2 regions of the Micromonospora sp. DT43 genome follow, and region 1 is predicted to be linked to the other one. Evidence: riboswitches for the same ligand, from Rfam matches in the RefSeq annotation. Region 1 holds a riboswitch; the other holds the start of a gene.
The links. Region 1 has a riboswitch for thiamine pyrophosphate ahead of thiE (thiamine phosphate synthase). Riboswitches for the same ligand answer to the same signal wherever they lie in the genome.

Region 1 (9,683 bases):
AGTCCTCGCTGGTGAGTCGGAGCAACTCCGCCTCGTCGTGGCAGGAGCGGCCGACGAGGCCGCACAGCGTTGGCGGGTAGGGGCCGGCGGCCGGCAGGTGCACGGCGTCGCCGTCGAGCGGATCCGGGCCGGCCACGATAAGCGTCCCGCCCGCCTCCGTGAGGATCGGGCGCAGGTCGGCGGCGAGGGCGGTGCGCTCCGCTCGGGGCAGGTCCTTCTCGCGCAGCAGAACGGCGCGCACTCCCCCGGCCACGGCCGCCGCCACGACCTCCACAAGTGGTCGCCGTGCCTGCCGGCGGTCGGTCAGCACGACGATCCCCCCGATCGCCGAGATCTTGGTGAGAGAACGCCCCTCCAGGGGCCGTTTCGTACCAAGATCCGGAGCCGTCGAGCCCGCCGGCCCGGTCGACGGCGGCAGCCCGGTCACAGGTCTGGTCTTCCCTCGTCGGGGGTGGACGCGAGGGCGTGGAAGCGACGGGCGATCCGACCAGCACCGGCGGCCAGCCGGCCGGCCTCGACGGCGTACCGCATCGCCGTCGCCATCGCCACCGGGTCGGCGGCACGGGTCACCGCGCTGGCCAGCAGGACCGCGTCGCAGCCCAGCTCCATGGCCAGGGCCGCGTCGGACGCCGTCCCGATGCCGGCGTCCAGGATCACGGGTACGTCCACGCTCTGGCGGATCAGCCGGATGTGGTGCGGGTTGCCGATGCCGAGCCCCGAGCCGATCGGCGCGCCGGCCGGCATCACCGCGGCGCAGCCCACGTCGGCGAGGCGGCGGGCGAGCACCGGGTCGTCACTTGTGTACGGCAGCACCGTGAAGCCGTCGGCGACCAACTCCTCGGCGGCGCGGAGCAGTTCCACGCCGTCGGGCAGCAGCGTCCGTTCGTCGCCGATCACCTCCAGCTTGACCCAGTCGGTGTCGAACGCGTCACGTGCCAGCCGGGCCACCTTCACCGCCTCGGTGGCGGTGTGGCAGCCGGCGGTGTTCGGCAGCAGCCGCACCCCGCACCGGTCCAGCAGGTCGAGCAGCCCTCCGGCGGTGCCCGGGGCGGTGTCCACCCGGCGCAGCGCCAGCGTGACCAGCTCCGTGCCGGACGCGCGGATCGCCTGTTCCAGAACGTGCAGGTTCGCGGCCCCGCCGGTGCCGAGGATCAGCCGCGACGTGAAGGGCTCCCCACCCAGTTCGAACGACACGCCGCTCACCCGCCCTGCGCGGCGGTGAGCACCTCGACGCGGTCACCGTCGCGCAGCACGGTCGCCGGCCAGCCGGCCCGGGGAACCACCTCGCCGTTGACTGCGACCGCGACGCCACGCTGGTGTGGGGCTACGTCGCGGACCACGTCGGCGACCGACGCGCCACCGGGGACGCTGCGCCCGGTCCCGTTCACCGTCAACTCCACAGGTCCTCCTCGGTCGTCCGTTCGGGTCCGCTCGGATCCCCCGCGCCAGCCGGCGTCACGTCGCCGGTCCGGGCCGACGACGCGACGGTGCACGCGCGTCCGCTCAGGTCGCTGGCGTCGGGCCGTGCCACGTCGCCGGGACGGAACGATGGCGCGTCGGTGAACCGCGCCGCGCCGGGCATCGCCACGTCACCGGGGCGGGCCGGTGGCGCGTCGGGGAACCGGTCCGCGCCGAAGGGTGCGAGCAGCGGGTCGGGCACGCCTGTGGTCACCAGGTCGGCGATCGTCTCGGCGGTGATCGGGGTGAGCACGATGCCGTGCCGGTGGTGCCCGGTGGCGGCCAGGACGTCCGGCCGGCCGGGCAGCGGCCCGAGGATCGGCGCGTTGTCCGGGGTGCCGGGCCGCAGACCGGCGACCGCCTCGACCAGGTCGTACTCGGTCAGCTCGGGCAGCAGGTCGACGCCGGCGCGCAGCAGCCGCTGCACGGCCCCGGCGGTGACGGTGGTGTCGGAGCGCTCCTCGACAGTCGCGCCGAGGACCACCTCGCCGTCGGCGCGGGGCACCAGGTAGACGTGCTCGCCGTCGACGTACCCCCGGATCACGTGCCGGAAGCCCGGCGCGACGCCGCCGGGCGCGCGCAGCCGCAGGATCTGGCCCTTCACCGGCCGCACGGGCAGGCCGGTGAGGGCGGCAGCCCCGCAGCCAGCGGCGACAACGGTGACCCGGGCGTCCACGTCCGACAGTCGACGGACCGGCCGTGGCACGAACGCCGCGCCGGCCCGCTGCGCGGCCGTGCGCAGCGCCGGCACCAGCAGCCGGGGGTCGACCTGGTGGTCGGTGGGCGCGAGCGCGCCGCCGCGCACCCGAGGGGCGAGCGCCGGCTCGCGGTCGCGCAGCTCGCTGGGGCGCAGCGGCGTCACGGGCAGACCCAACCCCTGTTGGTACGCCCACAGCCGGCGCGCCTCGGCCAGGTCGTCGCCTGTCAGCCCGACCATCAGGGTGCCCTCGGTGCGGTAGCCGATCTCGGCGCCGCTCGCCTCGGTCAGCTCGGCGGCGAACCCGGGCCAGCGAGCGGCGGACGCGACCAGCAGCTCGGTCAGTCGCCGCTCACCGAAGTACGCCTCGGCGACAGGGGAGAGCATTCCGGCGGCGACTGCCGACGCCCCCGACCCGGGGGCCGGGTCGTGCACCGCCACCCGTAGTCCGCGCGTGGCGCAGCGCCAGGCGATCGCGAGCCCGATCGGCCCGCCGCCCACCACCGCCACGTCCACGGCGGGGGTGGCCGATCCCGTCACGCCAGGGCCCGGAGCAGCTCGGCGGTGGCACCGGCCGGGTCGGCGGCGGCGGAGAGCGCAGCGACCACCGCCACCCCGTACGCCCCGGCGGCCCGCAGCGCCGGCACCCGGTCGGCGGTCACCCCGCCGATCGCGATGACCGGCACGTCGACGGCGTCGGCGACGGCGCGTACGCCCGCGGGCCCGATGGGATCCGGCAGGCCGTCCTTGGTGTCGGTGGCGTGGCACGGGCCGACGCCCAGGTAGCTGGCCCCTGCGGTGACCGCCGCGACAGCCGTCTGGGGTGCGCGTGCGGTGGCGCCGAGCACACCGGTCGGGCCGAGCACGTGCCGGGCGGCGGCGACCGGCAGGTCGTCGGCCCCGACGTGCCCGCCGGCGGCGCCCACCGCGAGCGCCACGTGCAGCCGGTCGTTGACCAGGCAGGTCGCTCCGTACGGGGTGCAGAGCGCCAGCACCCGGCCGGCCAGGTCGTACGCCTCGCGGTCGGTAGCGGAGTCCTCCACCCGGACCTGCACGACGAGGTCAGCGCGGGCCGCCGTGAGGGCGGCCCGGACCACTGTGAGTGGATCGCGCCCGGGTCGGGTGTCGGTGATCAGATGCAGTCGTCCAAGGGACGGCACGGCAACGCTCCTCCCTGCGCCGGCATTACCCGGATCAGGTTCGACGGTCGGGGGCTGTCAGCCCCCCTCTCAGCCCGGTACACCGGGCTCCCGTGGGTTACTTGCGTGTCACCGTACGACAGATCCGCCGGCCTGCCAAGGGAAGGGGACGCGGCGGAAACAGTTGGGCACTTTCTCCGGTCCTGTTCGGAATGTCTCCCGCCGTTGCAGAACCGTTACCCGCCGGCATCTTGCCCGACATCAATACACCAGAATTAATTTGTTCAGCGATTCGACAAAATGCCGGCGTGGACGCCCTGGCACGGTGTCCCGACCGGCTCCATCCGGGACGGTCTTCGGCGAGCCGGCCCCCGCGATTCCTGTCCACCGCGACATTGGAGGCGGCGTGTCCCGTTCTCGTCGTGCCCGTTTACCCCTCACCGCTACCCTGCTCTCCCTAGCGCTCGCCTCGACGACCCTGCTCGGGTCGCCGGCGCAGGCGGCTCCGGCCGCAGCGCAGGTCCCCCCGCGAGACGCGCAGGCCGCGGCTCCGGTCACCCAGGTGGTGCCGAAGGCACCGAAGGCCGCAGCGGCCGACCCCTACTCCGTCCTGGTCTTCTCGAAGACCGCAGGCTTCCGGCACGACGCCATCCCCACCGGCATCGCCGCCATCCAGCAACTCGGCGCGGCCAACGGGTTCACCGTGGACACCACCGAGGACGGCGCCGCGTTCAACGACGCCAACCTCGCCAAGTACAAGGCCGTGATCTGGCTCTCCACCACCGGTGACGTCCTCGACGCCGACCAGCAGGCGGCCTTCGAGCGGTACGTGAAGGCCGGCGGCGGTTACGCAGGCGTCCACGCCGCCTCGGACACCGAGTACAGCTGGGCCTGGTACGGCGACCTGGTCGGCGCGTACTTCGCCAACCACCCGCAGAACCAGCAGGCCACCGTCAAGGTGGAGGACCCCGCGCACCCGTCCACCGCCGGACTTCCGGACCGCTGGTCCCGGTTCGACGAGTGGTACAACTTCCAGACCAACCCCCGGCCGGACGTGCACGTGCTGGCCAGCCTGGACGAGAAGAGCTACACCCCGGGCGCCGGCGCGATGGGCGCCGACCACCCGACCGCGTGGTGCCAGGACTTCGACGGTGGCCGCTCCTGGTACACGGGCGGCGGGCACACCCGGGAGTCGTACGCCGAGCCCGAGTTCCTCAAGCACCTGCTCGGCGGCATCCAGACGGCGGCCGGCGTGGTCGACGCCGACTGCGGCGCCTCGAAGACCTCCAGCTTCGAGAAGATCACCCTGGACAGCAACACCAGTAATCCGATGGAGCTGGACATCGCGCCCGACGGCCGGGTCTTCTACATCGAGCGCGACGGCCGGGTGCAGATCATCAAGCCGGACACCGGCAGCACCGTCACCGCCGTCGACCTGGACGTCTTCACCGGCAACGAGGACGGCCTCATCGGCATCCGGCTCGACCCGGACTTCGCCACCAACAAGTGGGTGTATCTCTACTACGCCCCGAACGACGGCGTCACGCGCAACCTGCTGTCCCGGTTCACGGTGACCGGCGACACCATCGACCCGGCGAGCGAGAAGCAGGTGCTGCGGGTCGACACCCAGCGCAACACCTGCTGCCACGCGGGCGGCAGCATGACCTTCGACAGCGCCGGCAACCTCTACCTGGCCACCGGCGACAACACCAACCCGTTCGAGTCGAACGCGTACGCACCGTTGGACGAGCGGCCGGGCCGTCAGGACTACGACTCGCAGCGCAGCGCCGCCAACACGAACGACCTGCGCGGCAAGGTGATCCGGATCCACCCGGAGGACGACGGGACGTACACCGTTCCGACGGGCAACCTCTTCGCGCCGGGCACGGCGAAGACCCGTCCCGAGATCTTCGCGATGGGCTTCCGCAACCCGTTCCGGATCGGCACCGACCCGAAGACCGACACGCTGTACGTCGGGGACTACGGGCCGGACGCCAACGCGAACAACCCGGACCGGGGCCCCCGGGGCCTGGTCGAGTGGAACGTCGTGACCCCCGGCAACTACGGCTGGCCGTACTGCACGGGGACGAACGAGGCGTACAACGACTACACGTTCCCGTCCGGCCCGAGCGGGCCGAAGTTCGACTGCGCCGCGCCGGTGAACAACTCGCCAAACAACACGGGCCTGACCAACCTCCCGCCGGTCGTCCCGGCCACCGTCGACTACGGCTACGCCGGTGACGCGCGGTACCCGGAGATCGGTGGCGGTGGCGCCCCGATGGGCGGACCGGCCTACCGGTACGACGCCGACCTCGACTCCCCCCGCAAGTGGCCGGCCTACTACGACGGCAAGGCGCTGCTGGGCGAGTGGAACCAGAACAAGATGTACACGATGCAGATGACCGCCGACGGCAAGTCGTTGGTGGACATCAACCAGCTGCTCGCCGGCATGAGGATGATCCGGCCGATGGACTTCGAGTTCGGCCCGGACGGCGCGCTCTACCTGATCGAGTGGGGCACCGGGTTCGGCGGTAACAACGACGACTCCGGCATCTACCGGATCGACTACACCGCCGGTGACCTCGCACCGATCGCCGCGGCGGCCGCCAACCCGACCTCGGGCCCGGCGCCGCTGACCGTCACCTTCTCCAGCGCCGGCTCCCGGGACCCGGACGGCGGCGCGCTCACCTACGCCTGGACCTTCGGCGACGGGCAGACCTCCACCGAGGCCAACCCGACGCACACGTACGCCACGGCGGGCAACTACACCGCCCAGCTCACCGTGACAAACCCGAAGGGCCGTACCGCGGTGGCCAACGTGCCGGTCACCGTGGGCAACACCGCACCGACGGTGAGCATCGAGTTCCCGCCGGACGGTGGCTTCTTCAACTGGGGTGACCAGGTCCGCTACACGGTCAAGGTGACCGACCCCGAGGACGGGCAGATCGACTGCGACCGGGTGAACCTCCAGGTGCTGCTCGGTCACGACGAGCACGCCCACCCGCTGGAGCAGCACACCGGCTGCACCGGCACGGTCCAGACGTCGCTCGCCTCCGGGCACGGCGCCGAGGCGAACGTCTTCGCGGTCTTCGAGGCCACCTACACCGACGACGGTGGTGCCGGCGGCGCGGGCGCGCTCACCGGCCGGGACATCGAGATCCTGCAGCCCAAGCAGAAGCAGGCCGAGTACTTCACGGCCACCGGGCGGGTGCCGGGCGGCACCGGCGGCGGAGACGCCGGCGTGCAGCGCGAGGCCGGGGCCGACACCGCCGGTGGCGGCCAGAGCATCGCGTTCATCGAGGACGGCGACTGGTGGTCGGTCGTCCCGGCGGACCTGACGAACATCACCGAGATCCGGTTCCGGGCCGCCTCGGCCGGCGCCGGCGGTCGGATCGAGGTCCACGCGGGCGCCGTCGACGGACCGGTAGTGGCCACGGCCACCGTTCCGACGACAGGCGCGTGGCAGACGTACACGGACGTGAGCGCGCCGGTGACAGGTGCCGCGAGCGGATCGCTGTACTTCGTGGCCCGCGATCCGAGCGGCGGAACCGGTTCGCTGTTCAACGTCAACTGGATGGACTTCGTCGGCCGCGGCGTCACCGAGAACGGGCCGCCGGTGGTCACCGCCACCGCGACCCCGGCCACCGGCACCGCGCCGGTCACCGTCGAGTTCGACGGCACGGCCACCGACGCCGAGGGCGACACCCCGCTGACGTACGCCTGGGACTTCGGTGACGGCGGTACGGCGTCCACCCTGGACGCCAGCCACACGTACACGAGTGTGGGTGCCTTCACGGCCACCCTCACGGTGACCGACAGCAAGGGCGCCAAGTCGTACGCCACGGTGCCGGTGCGGGTGAACGCGCCGGACACGTCCTGCTTCGGGGCGCGTTCGGACGACTTCAACGGCACCAGCCTCGACAAGGGCCGGTGGACCAGCGTGGTCCGGGAGAACCAGCTCTACTCGGTGTCGGGTGGCGCGCTGCGGCTGCCCACCGGGGTGGGTGACCTCTACGGCGCGCGCAACGACGCCACCAACCTGGTGCTCCAGGCGGCGCCGACCGGCGCCTGGGAGATGACCACCAAGGTCACTTTGCCGGTGACGGCCAACTACCAGCAGGCGGGCCTGCTGGTGTACGGCGACGACGACAACTACGCCAAGGTGGATCTGCTCTACAACGGCAGCCGCCGGGTGGAGTTCATCCGGGAGACGGCCGCCACGCCGCGCAACGACGCCGCCGACGCCACGAACGCACCGGCGGGTGACACCGTGTACCTGCGGATCACCAGCGACGGGACGAACCTGACCGCGGCCGCCTCGGGCGACGGGCAGACGTTCACCCCGGTCGGCCGTTCGGCTGCGCTCGCCGGCATCACCAACCCGCGGATCGGGGTCTTCGCGCTCAACGGAGGCACCGAGGCGCCAGTGGTCGACGCCGCGTTCGACTCGTTCGTGGTCACGCCGGACGCCCCGGCCGGCCCGGTCGACCCGTCGGACGAGTTCACCGGTGACACGTTGGACAAGTGCCGGTGGGACGCCGTGACGCGGGAGGACCCGAATGGTTACCGGGTCACCGGTGGAGCGTTGCGGATCGACGTGCCCAACGGTGACATCTACGGCACCGACAACACCGGGCCGAAGAACTTCATCCTCCAGACCGCGCCCTCGGGCGACTGGACCCTGGAGACGAAGGTCGACGGCAGCCTGCTGAACGAGCAGTACCAGCAGGCGGGTCTGCTCGTGCAGGCGGACGACGACAACTACCTGAAGTTCGACTTCATCGCGGACAACCAGGCCGGCCAGACGGTGACGCGGCGGATCGAGTTCCGCAGCGAGATCGGCGGCGTCGTCCAGAACCCGCAGCCGGAGGCGACAAGCCTCACCTCGGCGGTGTGGCACCTGCGGCTGGCCCGCACGGGCGACACCTTCACGGCGTCGTACTCGGCCGACGGGACGACCTGGACCACGCTGGAGGCGCTTACCAACAGCGCGGTCGGGGCCACCCCGAAGGTCGGTCTGTTCACCCTCGGCGCCAACCAGACGGCGTCGAAGACCGCCTCGTTCGACTACTTCCGGCTGAGCACGACTGTCGCCGACGAGACCGCTCCGGTCACGACGGCGGCGGTGTCCGGCACGCCCACCGAGGGTTGGTACACCGGCCCGGTGACTGTCACCCTGACCGCCGCCGACGAGGCCGGCGGCAGCGGGTTGGCCGGCACGGAGTACCAGCTCGACGGGGCGACCACCTGGACGCCGTACACCGCCGGCGTGGCGGTGAGCGGCGACGGCGAGCACGAGCTGCGGTACCGCTCGACCGACAAGGCCGGCAACGTGGAGTCGACGAAGACCGTCTCGGTCAAGATCGACGCCACCGCTCCGGTCACCACGGCGACGTTCGCTCCGGCGAACGACGCGGGCTGGCACAACGGGACCATCCCGGTGGTGCTGACCTCTACCGACGCCGGTTCCGGCGTCAAGACGGTCGAGTGGTCGCTGGATGGCGGCGCGTGGACGCCGTACACGGCGCCGGTCTCCGTGACCGGTGACGGGCAGCACGAGTTGCTGTTCCGGTCGACCGACAAGGCGGGCAACGCCGAGACGCTCAAGTCGGCGGTGCTGCGCATCGACGGCACCAAGCCGACGCTGCTGGTGTCCGGGATCGCCGACGGCCAGCTCTACGGGGACAGCCAGGACGTTCGGGTGTCCTGGCAGGCCGTCGACCCGACCTCGGGCATCGCGTCAGTGGTGGGCGAGCTGGACGGAAAGGCGTACGTCAGCGGCACCCTGCAGGCCATGTACGAGCTTCCGCTCGGCCTGCACGAGCTGACCGTCACCGCGACCGACAAGGCGGGCAACACGACGACCTCGGCGGTCCGGTTCTTCGTCACCACCTCGTTCCGGGACATGCAGAACCTGCTGGACCGGTTCAAGGCGACGGGGCGGCTCTCGGCCAAGGCGCACAAGCAGTTGACGGCGAAGCTCGACGCGGCCCGTCAGGCCGAGGCGGCCGGCAACGACAACAAGGCGATCAAGCAGTTGACCGCATTCCGTGACCTCGCCGCCGACGCCACACTGGTGCCGGAGGCCGAGGTTCGGGACGTCCTGATCCGGGACGCCGACGCCATGATCGTTCGGCTCGGTGGCACGGCCAGCAAGGCCGGGGTCAAGGCGAACGACGGCGAACCCGTCAAGGGCACCGGACGGCTCGGTGGCGACGCCACCCGGCTGGCACCCGGTCGCCAGCTCTGATCCGATCGAGGCCCCTCCCCGACGCTCAGGTGTCGGGGAGGGGCCTCCCTCATCAGTAGTGAGGAGATGTCCGTGACGGGTATCCGCAAGGTGGTGGCCGCCGTGTTCGCCGGACTGGTCCTGACCCTGCTCTGCGCTG
Region 2 (9,683 bases), 660 kb from region 1:
CGCGATCCGGTTTGTGGGCACCAGGCCACCCGCCCGCCCGGCGATCTCCATGGCCAGCGCCTCGGAGTGCCCGGTGCCGAAGGCGTGCACCACCCCGTCGGCGCGGACCGCTTCCGCGATCAGATCGGCGGCCCGCCCCACCGCCTCCCGCTGGCTGGCGGACACCCGGCCGATCGTCTCGGTCACCACTGCCAGGTAGTCCTCGGCGCTCACACTCATAGATCCTCCGTCGTCCGGTTACGGGCCATCCACTGCACCGCGAAGTCGACAGCTGTCCGCTGGCGTACCAATCTCCCCGTCCCAGCGCCGACCGGGCCGGAGCGCACCGCCCCGGTGGCCTCCAGGTCCCCGCCCAACGCGCCGAAGTCGCTCGCGTCGAGCCGGACGTCCTGCCACCACACCCACTCGCGGCCACCGTCGGCCGTACGCACCGCCGCGCCCAGCCGCTCGCGAACCAGCGCCGGGAGGCGATATTCGGCCAGGTGCAGCGAGGTGTTGACGGTGTGGTCCACCCCGAGCAGCAGCACGTCGGCGTCCAGGTCGTAGAGCCGGGCCAGCGGCGAGCCCGCACCGAGCATGTCGGTCAGGCCGTGCCCGGTGACCACCTCCTCGGCCATCGGCCCGAGCGCGGCGAACGACACGTGGGGATGCGCGCTGCGCAGCGCGGTGGGCCAGCACCGGACCGTCTCGGCGAACACGCCCATGTGCCGGCTCGGCGTGACAGCCGGGTCGAAGCCCGGCATCTCGGCGCGGATCAGCGGCCACCAGTCCACAGGCACCGGCGGATTACGCCACTGCGCCGGGTCGCTGTTGTCGGGGGTGTGGGTGGGCACCACGATCGTGCCGTCCGGGCCCAGCGCGTCGCGCAGGGCGAGCACCAGCGCCTGCGGCCCACCGCAGACGAAGCCCAGCGGGCGCATCCCGGCGTGCACCAGCACCGTCGAGCCGGGGCGTACACCCAGTAGGCGCAACTGCGCGGCGAGCGAGCGACGGGTGCCCAGCCCGTCGGCGGGGGTCGTCACGGCGCGCCTCCCCCCGGCGCTCGTCGGCCCGGCACGGCTCAGGCCGTCCCCGCGACCCGGGCCAGGACCGCCTCGGCCAGCGCGGCGGGCGCGGCGTCCGGGATCCAGTGGGTCACCCCGGGCAGCGGTACGAAGCGGTAGTCACCTGTGACATTGGCGGCGCACGCCTCGGCGGCGGTACGCCCGATGGCGATGTCCCTGTCGCTCCAGACGTAGGTGGTGGGCACGGCGACCGGACCGACGCTTGCCAGGTCGGTGCGGGACATGGCCCGGTACCAGTTCAGGGCTGCGGTGAGCGCGCCCGGCTCCCGCATCGGATCGGCGTAACGGTTCACCCGGGAGGCGTCGCCCACCCCGCCGAGCATCCTGCGCAGCGCCGTCGCGTGCCACGCCAGCAGCACCTTCTCGGCCTTGCCCGGCTTGCGGAACAGCGCGATGTACGACGAGCGGGCCTTCTGCTCGGTGTCGGTGCCGAGGGCGTGCGCCATGGCCGCCGGGTGTGGCACGGACACCGCCGTCAAGGTACGGACCCGATCCGGGTGCGCGGCGGCCACCGCCCAGGCCACTATCGCGCCCCAGTCGTGGCCGACGAGGTGGACGGCGTGCACACCGAGCGCGTCGAGCACGGCCACCGCGTCGGCGACCAGTTCGGGAATCCGGTACGCGGCCACCGCCTCCGGCCGGGCGTTCGGCGAGTAGCCCCGCTGGTCCAGCGCGTACGTGCGCAGCCCGGCCGCGTGCAGTGCCGGCACGACCTCGTCCCACTCGCCGCTGTGCTGCGGGAAGCCGTGCAGCAGCAGGACGGGAACGCCGTCGGACGGGCCGCCGGTGCGTACCTCGAACGTGAGACCTCGCGCGTCGACCTGCATGATCGTCAGCCTACCCAGCCGCCGCCGCGCCGGTCCGGACGCGCAGGTGACGGGCTGCCCTGCTGGGCCGTTACCCCTGGTCGGTGCTAGCGTCAGCGAGACAACTTCACATCCGACAGGGGAGCGCACAGCGCTGAGAGTGCGGGCACGCCCGCAGACCCTCGAACCTGATCTGGGTAATGCCAGCGCAGGGAGTTCGGTCGACCTCCAGCCGCGCCGTGAGTCCGGTGCCACCGGACGCGCGGCGTGCGTCTTCTCCTGGTTCGTTCCACTGAACTGGGAGCACAGCATGGACAACACCACAAGCCGTTGGCGCACCATCGACATCGTGGTCGCCTCGGTGATCGCGGTCGCCTTCGGCGTCATCTTCTGGGCCTGGGGCCTGGTCTGGAGCGCCACCGAGGGGGCTTTCGCCTTCTTCCCGCCGGCGCAGACGCTGATCTACGGCGTCTGGCTGCTGCCGGCCGTCGTCGGCGGCCTGGTCATCCGCAAGCCCGGCGCCGCGCTCTACTGCGAGACGGTGGCCGCGGTCGTCTCCGCGCTGCTCGGCAGCCAGTGGGCCGGCACGGTGATCCCCCAGGGCATCGTGCAGGGCATCGGGGCCGAGCTGGCCTTCGCCGCCTTCCGGTACCGGTCGTACCGGCTGCCGACCGCCGTGCTCGCCGGTGCGCTGACGGGTCTCAGCGCGGCGCTCTTCGACTTCTTCGTCTGGAACGTCGACTACGCGTTGGGCGACTACCGCATCCCGTACGCCCTGCTCACCATCGTCAGCGCCACCGTGATCGCCGGCGCGGGCGGTTGGCTGCTGACCCGCGCCCTGGCCAACACCGGCGCCCTGGACCGCTTCCCCGCAGGCCAAAACCGAGCCCTGATCTAACCCCCACTGCCTACCCCCACACCCACCCCGGTGATCAAGAGGTTTGCGTCATCGGAGGGCGGAATTCTGACGCAAACCTCTTGATCACGCGGCGGTAGGGCCGGGAGGGGGTGGGTGTGGGGGGCGGGGTTCTGTTGCGGGGGTTCGGGTGGCGGCATGCCGGGCGGCGGGCCTGGGCTCTGCGCGGGGTGGATCTGCGGGTGGAGGCCGGGGAGCGGATTCTGCTGCTCGGGCCATCGGGAGCCGGCAAGAGCACCCTGCTCAGCGCGCTGGCCGGACTGCTGCCCGAGGATTCCGGCGAGCAGGAGGGCACCGTCGAGATCGACGGGCTCGACCCCCGCAAGGCGCGGGAACGGGTAGGCATCGTCTTCCAGGACCCGCAGAGCCAACTGGTGATGGCGCGCAGCGGCGACGACGTCGCGTTCGGGCTGGAGAACCGGGGCGTGCCGACAGACGACATCTGGCCCCGGGTCGACGAGGCGCTGCGGCGGGTCGGTTTCCCGTACCCCCGGGACCGGCCGACGGCCGCGCTCTCCGGCGGCGAGCAGCAACGCCTCGCCCTGGCCGGCGCGCTGGCCCTGCGGCCCGGCCTCCTGCTGCTCGACGAGCCGACCGCCAACCTCGACCCGGACGGGGCCGCCCTGGTCCGACGCACGGTGGCGAGCGCGGTGGACGCCGACACCACACTGATCCTCGTCGAACACCGGGTCGCCGAGGCGCTCCCGCTTGTCGACCGGGTGATCGTCCTGGAGCCCGGCGGCGGCGTCCGCGCGGACGGAACGCCCGACGCGGTCTTCGCCGCGCACGGCGACACCCTCGCCGCCGAGGGCGTCTGGGTGCCCGGTCACCCCATCGCGCCCCGCACGGCCACCGCCGCCCCCGGCGACGTGTTGCTCACCGCCGAGCGGCTCGGCCTGCCGCCCCGGCTGGGCCCCACCGACCTGGCGGTACGCGCCGGAGAGGCCCTCGCGGTACGCGGACCCAACGGCGCCGGGAAGTCCACCCTGGCGCTGCTGCTCGGCGGCCTGCTCAAACCGGGCGTCGGCCGGGTCACCGCCTCGGTCGGGTTGGCCGGGGTCGACCACCGCGCTCCCCCGCACCGCTGGCGGGCGCCCGCGCTGACCCGGCGGATCGGGTCGGTGTTCCAGGACCCGGAACACCAGTTCGTCACCGGAACAGTCTTCGACGAGTTGGCGCTCGGTCCACGCCGGACGGGTCAACCCGAGGCGGTGGTCCGGGAGACCGTCGCGGGTCTGCTGGACCGGCTGCGGCTGACCCGACTCGCGGCGGCCAACCCGTACACCCTCTCGGGTGGGGAGGCGCGGCGGCTGAGCGTGGCGACGGCCCTGGCCACCGCGCCCCGCCTGCTGATCTGCGACGAACCGACATTCGGTCAGGACCGGCGGACCTGGCGGGAGCTTGTCGATCTCCTCGCCGACCTGCGCGACGCCGGCCACGGCGTGGTCGCGGTCACCCACGACCTGGACTTCGTCGCCGCGCTCGCCGACCGGACCGTGACCCTGGAGCGCGGATGATCAGCATCGAGCCGGTCGCCGCGCCCGGCGCCCCGCTGGCCCGGCGCAACCCGGTGGCGAAGGTGGCCGCCGCGCTGGTCTTCTCGTTCGCCCTGCTGGCGACGCTCGACCCGGTGGCGCCGGCCATCGCCATCGCCGTCGAACTCGCCGTCCTGCCGCTGTTCGGCGTCCGCTACCGCGTGCTGGCCCGGCGGGCCCTGCCCCTGCTGCTCAGCGCCACAGGCATCCTGGTCACGCTCGTGCTCTTCGCCGCCGACCAGTCCGGCCGGGTCCTGCTGGACGTCGGACCGGTGCTGGTGAGCACCGGCGTGCTGGGCACCGCTCTCGGTCTGGTGCTGCGGATCTTCGCGGTGGCCCTGCCCGGCGTGATCGTCTTCGCCACCACCGACCCGACCGACCTGGCGGACGCGCTGATCCAGAACGCGAAGGCGCCAGCCCGGTTCGCCATCGGCGCGCTGGCCGCCTTCCGCCTGGTGCCGCTGCTCGGCCAGGAATGGCAGATGATCAGCATGGCCCGGCGGGCGCGCGGCGTCGACGCCGGACGCAACCCGGTGGCGAAGCTGCGACTGTTCGCGTCCACGGCGTTCGCGCTGCTGGTCGGGGCGATCCGCCGAGGCACCCGGCTGGCCGTGGCGATGGACGCCCGCGGATTCGACGCCGGCACCCCGCGTACGGTCGCCCGGCGGCAGCGCTTCACGGCGGCCGACGGGCTGCTGGTCGCCGGTGCGGCGGCGCTGGCCGGGGCGGCGCTGACGGTCAGCGTGCTGCTCGGCACGTTCCGCCCGCTGCTCGGCTGAGGGCGGCTACGCAGTCACCTGTTCGCGTTCCTGCCGTGACCGGGACACCCGACGTTCCGCTGGCCGCAGCAGATTGACCCGGACGCCTCCCGCGAACGCGACTGGAGCGGCACATGGGACACGGACCGGCACCCCGCGATGACCACGACCAGACGGCCGCCACCGACGGACTCTGAGCCTGGGCCACCGGACCGCACAGGAGGCCGAGCACTGGCGGGCCGAGCACTGGCTGGCCGGGCTGCCGGCGAGCCCCGCCGAGCTGAGACAGGCCGCCGAACATGCGGCCATGGAGCACGGCACCCGCCGTTCGGGTCGGGCGGTGCGCCATCCCGGGGTCGACCGTCCGGTCGGGACGCTGACCGTCGCCAATGCCATCCAGCGTGTGATCGTGTGGGCGCGCCGCCGGCCGGACCCGACGCCCTGCTGCGCCGGGAAGCACTGACCGGACGTTCAGTCGAGCTGCCGGATCTCGACGTCGCGGAAGGCCACCTCGTACGGCGGCTCTGCGGGCTCGTCCCGGGCCGGGTCGCGGAAGATGCCGAGCACCACCCGGCCCGGCACCGGGGCACCGTCCCGGGCCGCGCCGATCTCCACACCTTCCCGGAGGAACCGCAGCTGCCCGCCCCTGGCGACGATGCCCACCTTGATCGTCCGGCCCAGTGCCAGCTGCCCAGCCGGGTACGGGAAGGTGCCCGCCGGGGTGACCGCGTTCGGGCTGTCCACTCCGTGCGCCACGAGGTGATATCCGTCCGGGCAGACCCGCAGGGCGTGCCCACCCGTCAGGTCGGTGAAGCGGAACCAGATGCCGGCGCAACTGCCGGGCCGCCGCAACGCCACGTCCACCTCGACCTGAAAGTCGGCGAAGGACTGCTGCGGCCCCAGGCAGCGGTACGGACCCTCGGACCGTTTCGTCACCACGTACGCCCCGTCGAACGCGCAGCTGACCCGGTTCTTCTCGTCGGTGCGGGTCCGCCAGTAGTTGGTGACGGTGAGCGGATCCCGGATCACCACCGATGGCAGTGCCGGGGTCACGCCGGACGGACCGACGGACGGCCCGACGGACGGCCCGACGGACGGCGTCGGGGCGAGGTCGAGCGGCTCGCCCGGGCCTCCCCGCAGCACCCCGGTCAGCACGCCGACGCCGGCCAGCGCGGCGACCAGCGCCAGGGCGGAGAGCACCGTGGCGGCGACGAACGGCCACCGCCGGGGAGTCGGCGCGGACGGGCTCATCGCGGGCGCGGAGGTCGCGGGCGGGGGCGCGGAGGCGGGTAGGGCGTCCGCCGGCCTCGCGACGGAGGTCGGCCTCGGCGTCGGGGTGGCGGACGAGACACCCCACCGGGTGGTGGCGTCGTCGTCCGCAGGCGGCGTGGCAGGGGCACCGGACGCGACCACTGACCCGTGGGTGGTGTGCCGCCGACCGGCGAGCTCGGTCTCGGGGAGGGGACGCTGGTCGGTCGCCGCCTGCGCCTGCTCGACGGCGGCGAGCAGCGCGGACCGGTCGGCCGTCACTTCAGCGGAGCCGGTCTCCGGCCGCGGAGCGACCGTCAGCAACCGGTCCAGCAACTCCCGCGCACCGGGCCGGTCCGCCGGATCCTTCGCCAGCGCCTGCTCCACCAGTGTGCGCAACGGGCCGGTCAACCCGTCCAGGCCCGGCTCCTGAGTGAGGATACGCACCGCGGTGGCCTGCGGCGTGTCCGCTGCGAACGGGGTCCGACCCGTACCGGCGAACGCGACGACCGCGCCCCACGCGAACACGTCGGCCGCGGCGGTCAGCGTCCCACTGCCGGCCGGCTCGAACCGCTCCGGCGCCATATACGCGACAGTCCCGACCACCTGGTCGGTCCGGGTGACGGCGCTGCCCTCCACCGCCCGGGCGATGCCAAAGTCGATCACCTTCGGGCTGCCCGGCGGCAGCAGCACATTGCTCGGCTTGAGGTCGCGGTGGATCACGCCGGCACCATGGATGGCGGTCAGCGCCGTCGCCACGCCGATCGCCAGACCGTGCAGGTTGCCAGCGGCCAGCGGCCCCCGCTCCGCCACGACGGCAGCCAGGCTCGGTCCGTCGACGTATTCGACGACGAGGTAGGGCGGCTCATGATCGGGGTCCGCGTCGAGCACCTCGGCGGTGCAGAAGGGAGGAACCTGCCGGGCCCGCTTCACCTCGCCCCGGAAGCGCCGCCGGAACTCGGCGTCGTCGGAGCGGTCGGTGCGGATCACCTTGACCGCCACCAGTCGGCCACCCGACTGCTCCGCCAGAAAGACGGTGCCCATCCCACCTTCGCCGAGCCGGCCGAGAAGCCGGCACGTCCCGAGGTGCCGGGGATCGCCAGGGCGCAGCGGCTGGAGGTCCTCGGTGGTATCGCCCGTCATCCCGTCCTACTTCCGTGCCTCACGCCCGGTCCGCGCCGGGAGCCGGCACAGTATCGCACCCGTCCCGCTCATCCCGAGGCCGCGGCGGAACCAACCACTGCCCAGCGGCGGCGTCCACCGACCTTCCACCCTGGACGGTGAGGTGCGCCCCGTCGGAGGCGACGTCGCGGCCGGCAATCCGTAGGACCCCCGTCGGCGCCTCCCCGCCAGTGTCCACGGCCACCCCCTGCCGGACCAGCGCGCGAACCGCCGCGTTGGCCCGCCGGGCCCCGCCGCCGGAACCGACCGGCTCCACCACCAGTGGCACCCCCGCGCCCGCCGCGAGCTGGGCGGCCACCCGCAGCGCAGCCGGCCCGTCGGCGCCGTCCGCGGCGACCGCCACGGCGGGCCAGGGGCGGGCCGGCAACCGGTGCGCCGTGACCCACACCGCGTCGGGCACGTCCACGTCGGCGGGCTGGGTGGACAGCACCACGGCCGGCTGCGTCGTCGCCACCTCGCCCGCCAGCTCACCTTGGGGGTCGGTCGCATACCGCACCAGCACCGGCGCGCCGAGACCCGCGCTGCGGACCGACTCGGCCAACCGGGCCAGCTCCCCCATCGCGGCGGTCATCCCCGCCAGCTCCGTATGCAGGCCCGCACCGACCTCCACGGCGGCTACCGGGTACGGCAGCAGGCGGTTCAGCACCACTTCGGCGGGTCTTCGGGATCCGGCCAGGTCGACCGCGAGCGCGGTCAGTTCGGCCGCCCGCTCACCCTCCGGCACGACCACCAGCACCCGGTGGGTGTCGGGCCCACCGAGCGCGGCCCGCTGTGCCTGGGCGATGTCCCGGTCCACCAGGCGACGGGGATAGATCACATTGAGCAGTGGCCCGGCCATCACGGTGGTGACCAGGGCCATGACCACCATCAGCGAGAACAACTCAGGGTTGAGGATGCCGAGCTGCAGACCCACGGTGAGGATGACGATCTCGGTGAGGCCACGGGTGTTCATCAAGGCCGCGAGCGCCCCCGCCGGCCGTCGGGCGACCCGCTGCGAGCGGGCGCCGAGGTACGCGCCGACGAACTTGCCGCCGATCGCCGTGACGAGGATGAGGGCGAGGTCCAGCACACCGGAGAGACCGATCCGGGACAGGTCGACCTGGAGCCCGGCGATCACGAAGAAGACCGGGAGCAGGAGCAGCACGGAGACCTGCTCCAGGCGCTCCAGGATCTCCTCCCGCAGCGCCGCACCGTCCACCCGCGGCATGATCGCGCCGAAGACGAAGGCACCGAAGATGGCGTGCAGGCCGAGCAGCTCCGTGGTGTAGCAGGACAGCAGCAGGCCGACCAGGATGACACCGAGCACGTCCGGGGTGAGTCGGCCGGCACGTGCCCGGACGACCGTCAAGCGGCGCAGCATCGGCCGCACCCAGCCGAACATCACCAGCAGGTACGGTGCCACGAGCAGCACCTGCCACGGGAATCCGGCCTCCGCACCGCCCACCGCGACGACCCCGGCCAGCAGGCACCAGGCGACCACGTCGTCGACGGCGGCGCTCGCAAGCGCCAGCCCGCCCAACTCCGTCCGGACCATCCCCCGATCGGCGAGGATCCGCGCCAGCACCGGAAAGGCGGTGACCGCCATCGCGGCGCCGAGGAACAACGCGAACGGCACCACCCGGTCGACGTCGTGCCGCCCCGCCAACCAGGCGGCCAGACCGACGCCGAGGCCAAGTGGCACGAGGATCGATCCCAGCGAGACCGCGGCCGCCGCCCGCAGCCGGCCCCGCACCAGGGACTGGTCCAGCTCGTAGCCGATGATGAACATGAACAGCACGAGACCGACGTTCGCGAGCCCGGACAGGGCGGGCCGGATCTCGGTGGGGAACATCCGCCCGCTCAGCTCGGCACCGAAGATGGTCGGACCGAGCAGCACACCGGCCACGATCTCGCCCACCACCGGCGGCTGCCCGAGGCGCTTCGCCGCCGCCCCGAGCAGGCGGGCGAGCGCAATCACGACGGCCAGGGCGAGCAGGAGTTGGCCGACCGCGTGCGCGGTCACGCCTCGTTCTCCGCGGCGATCCCGTCGAGCCGGGCCGCGACCTGCGCCGCGGTGGGACGGTCGCCCGCGGGCGCCAGGCAGTCCGCCACCAGCTCGCGCAGCGCGTCCGGCAGGTCGGGGTCGACGCGGGGCGGTCGCGCGAGCACCGCCCGCAGGGCGAGCAGCGCGTTTC

Region 2: another riboswitch for thiamine pyrophosphate. It lies ahead of ACLQ26_RS00475 (ECF transporter S component); the one in region 1 lies ahead of thiE (thiamine phosphate synthase).

The regions. Positions count from the first base shown of each region.
Region 1 covers NZ_JBNCKR010000001.1:756,232-765,914, reverse strand. Annotated here, with positions in the region: partial or broken gene ACLQ26_RS03585 (thiamine phosphate synthase) at 1-334, opposite strand, end outside; gene ACLQ26_RS03580 (thiazole synthase) at 424-1,203, opposite strand; gene thiS (sulfur carrier protein ThiS) at 1,200-1,400, opposite strand; gene thiO (glycine oxidase ThiO) at 1,391-2,695, opposite strand; gene thiE (thiamine phosphate synthase) at 2,692-3,315, opposite strand; TPP riboswitch at 3,310-3,419, opposite strand; gene ACLQ26_RS03560 (ThuA domain-containing protein) at 3,701-9,544, shown strand; gene ACLQ26_RS03555 (hypothetical protein) at 9,617-9,683, shown strand, end outside.
Region 2 covers NZ_JBNCKR010000001.1:92,807-102,489, reverse strand. Annotated here, with positions in the region: gene ACLQ26_RS00490 (sugar isomerase domain-containing protein) at 1-219, opposite strand, end outside; gene ACLQ26_RS00485 (aminoglycoside N(3)-acetyltransferase) at 216-1,022, opposite strand; gene ACLQ26_RS00480 (alpha/beta fold hydrolase) at 1,061-1,891, opposite strand; TPP riboswitch at 1,999-2,103, shown strand; gene ACLQ26_RS00475 (ECF transporter S component) at 2,181-2,768, shown strand; gene ACLQ26_RS00470 (ABC transporter ATP-binding protein) at 2,885-4,303, shown strand; gene ACLQ26_RS00465 (energy-coupling factor transporter transmembrane component T family protein) at 4,300-5,100, shown strand; gene ACLQ26_RS00460 (serine/threonine-protein kinase) at 5,551-7,470, opposite strand; gene ACLQ26_RS00455 (cation:proton antiporter) at 7,490-9,511, opposite strand; gene ACLQ26_RS00450 (protein kinase domain-containing protein) at 9,508-9,683, opposite strand, start outside.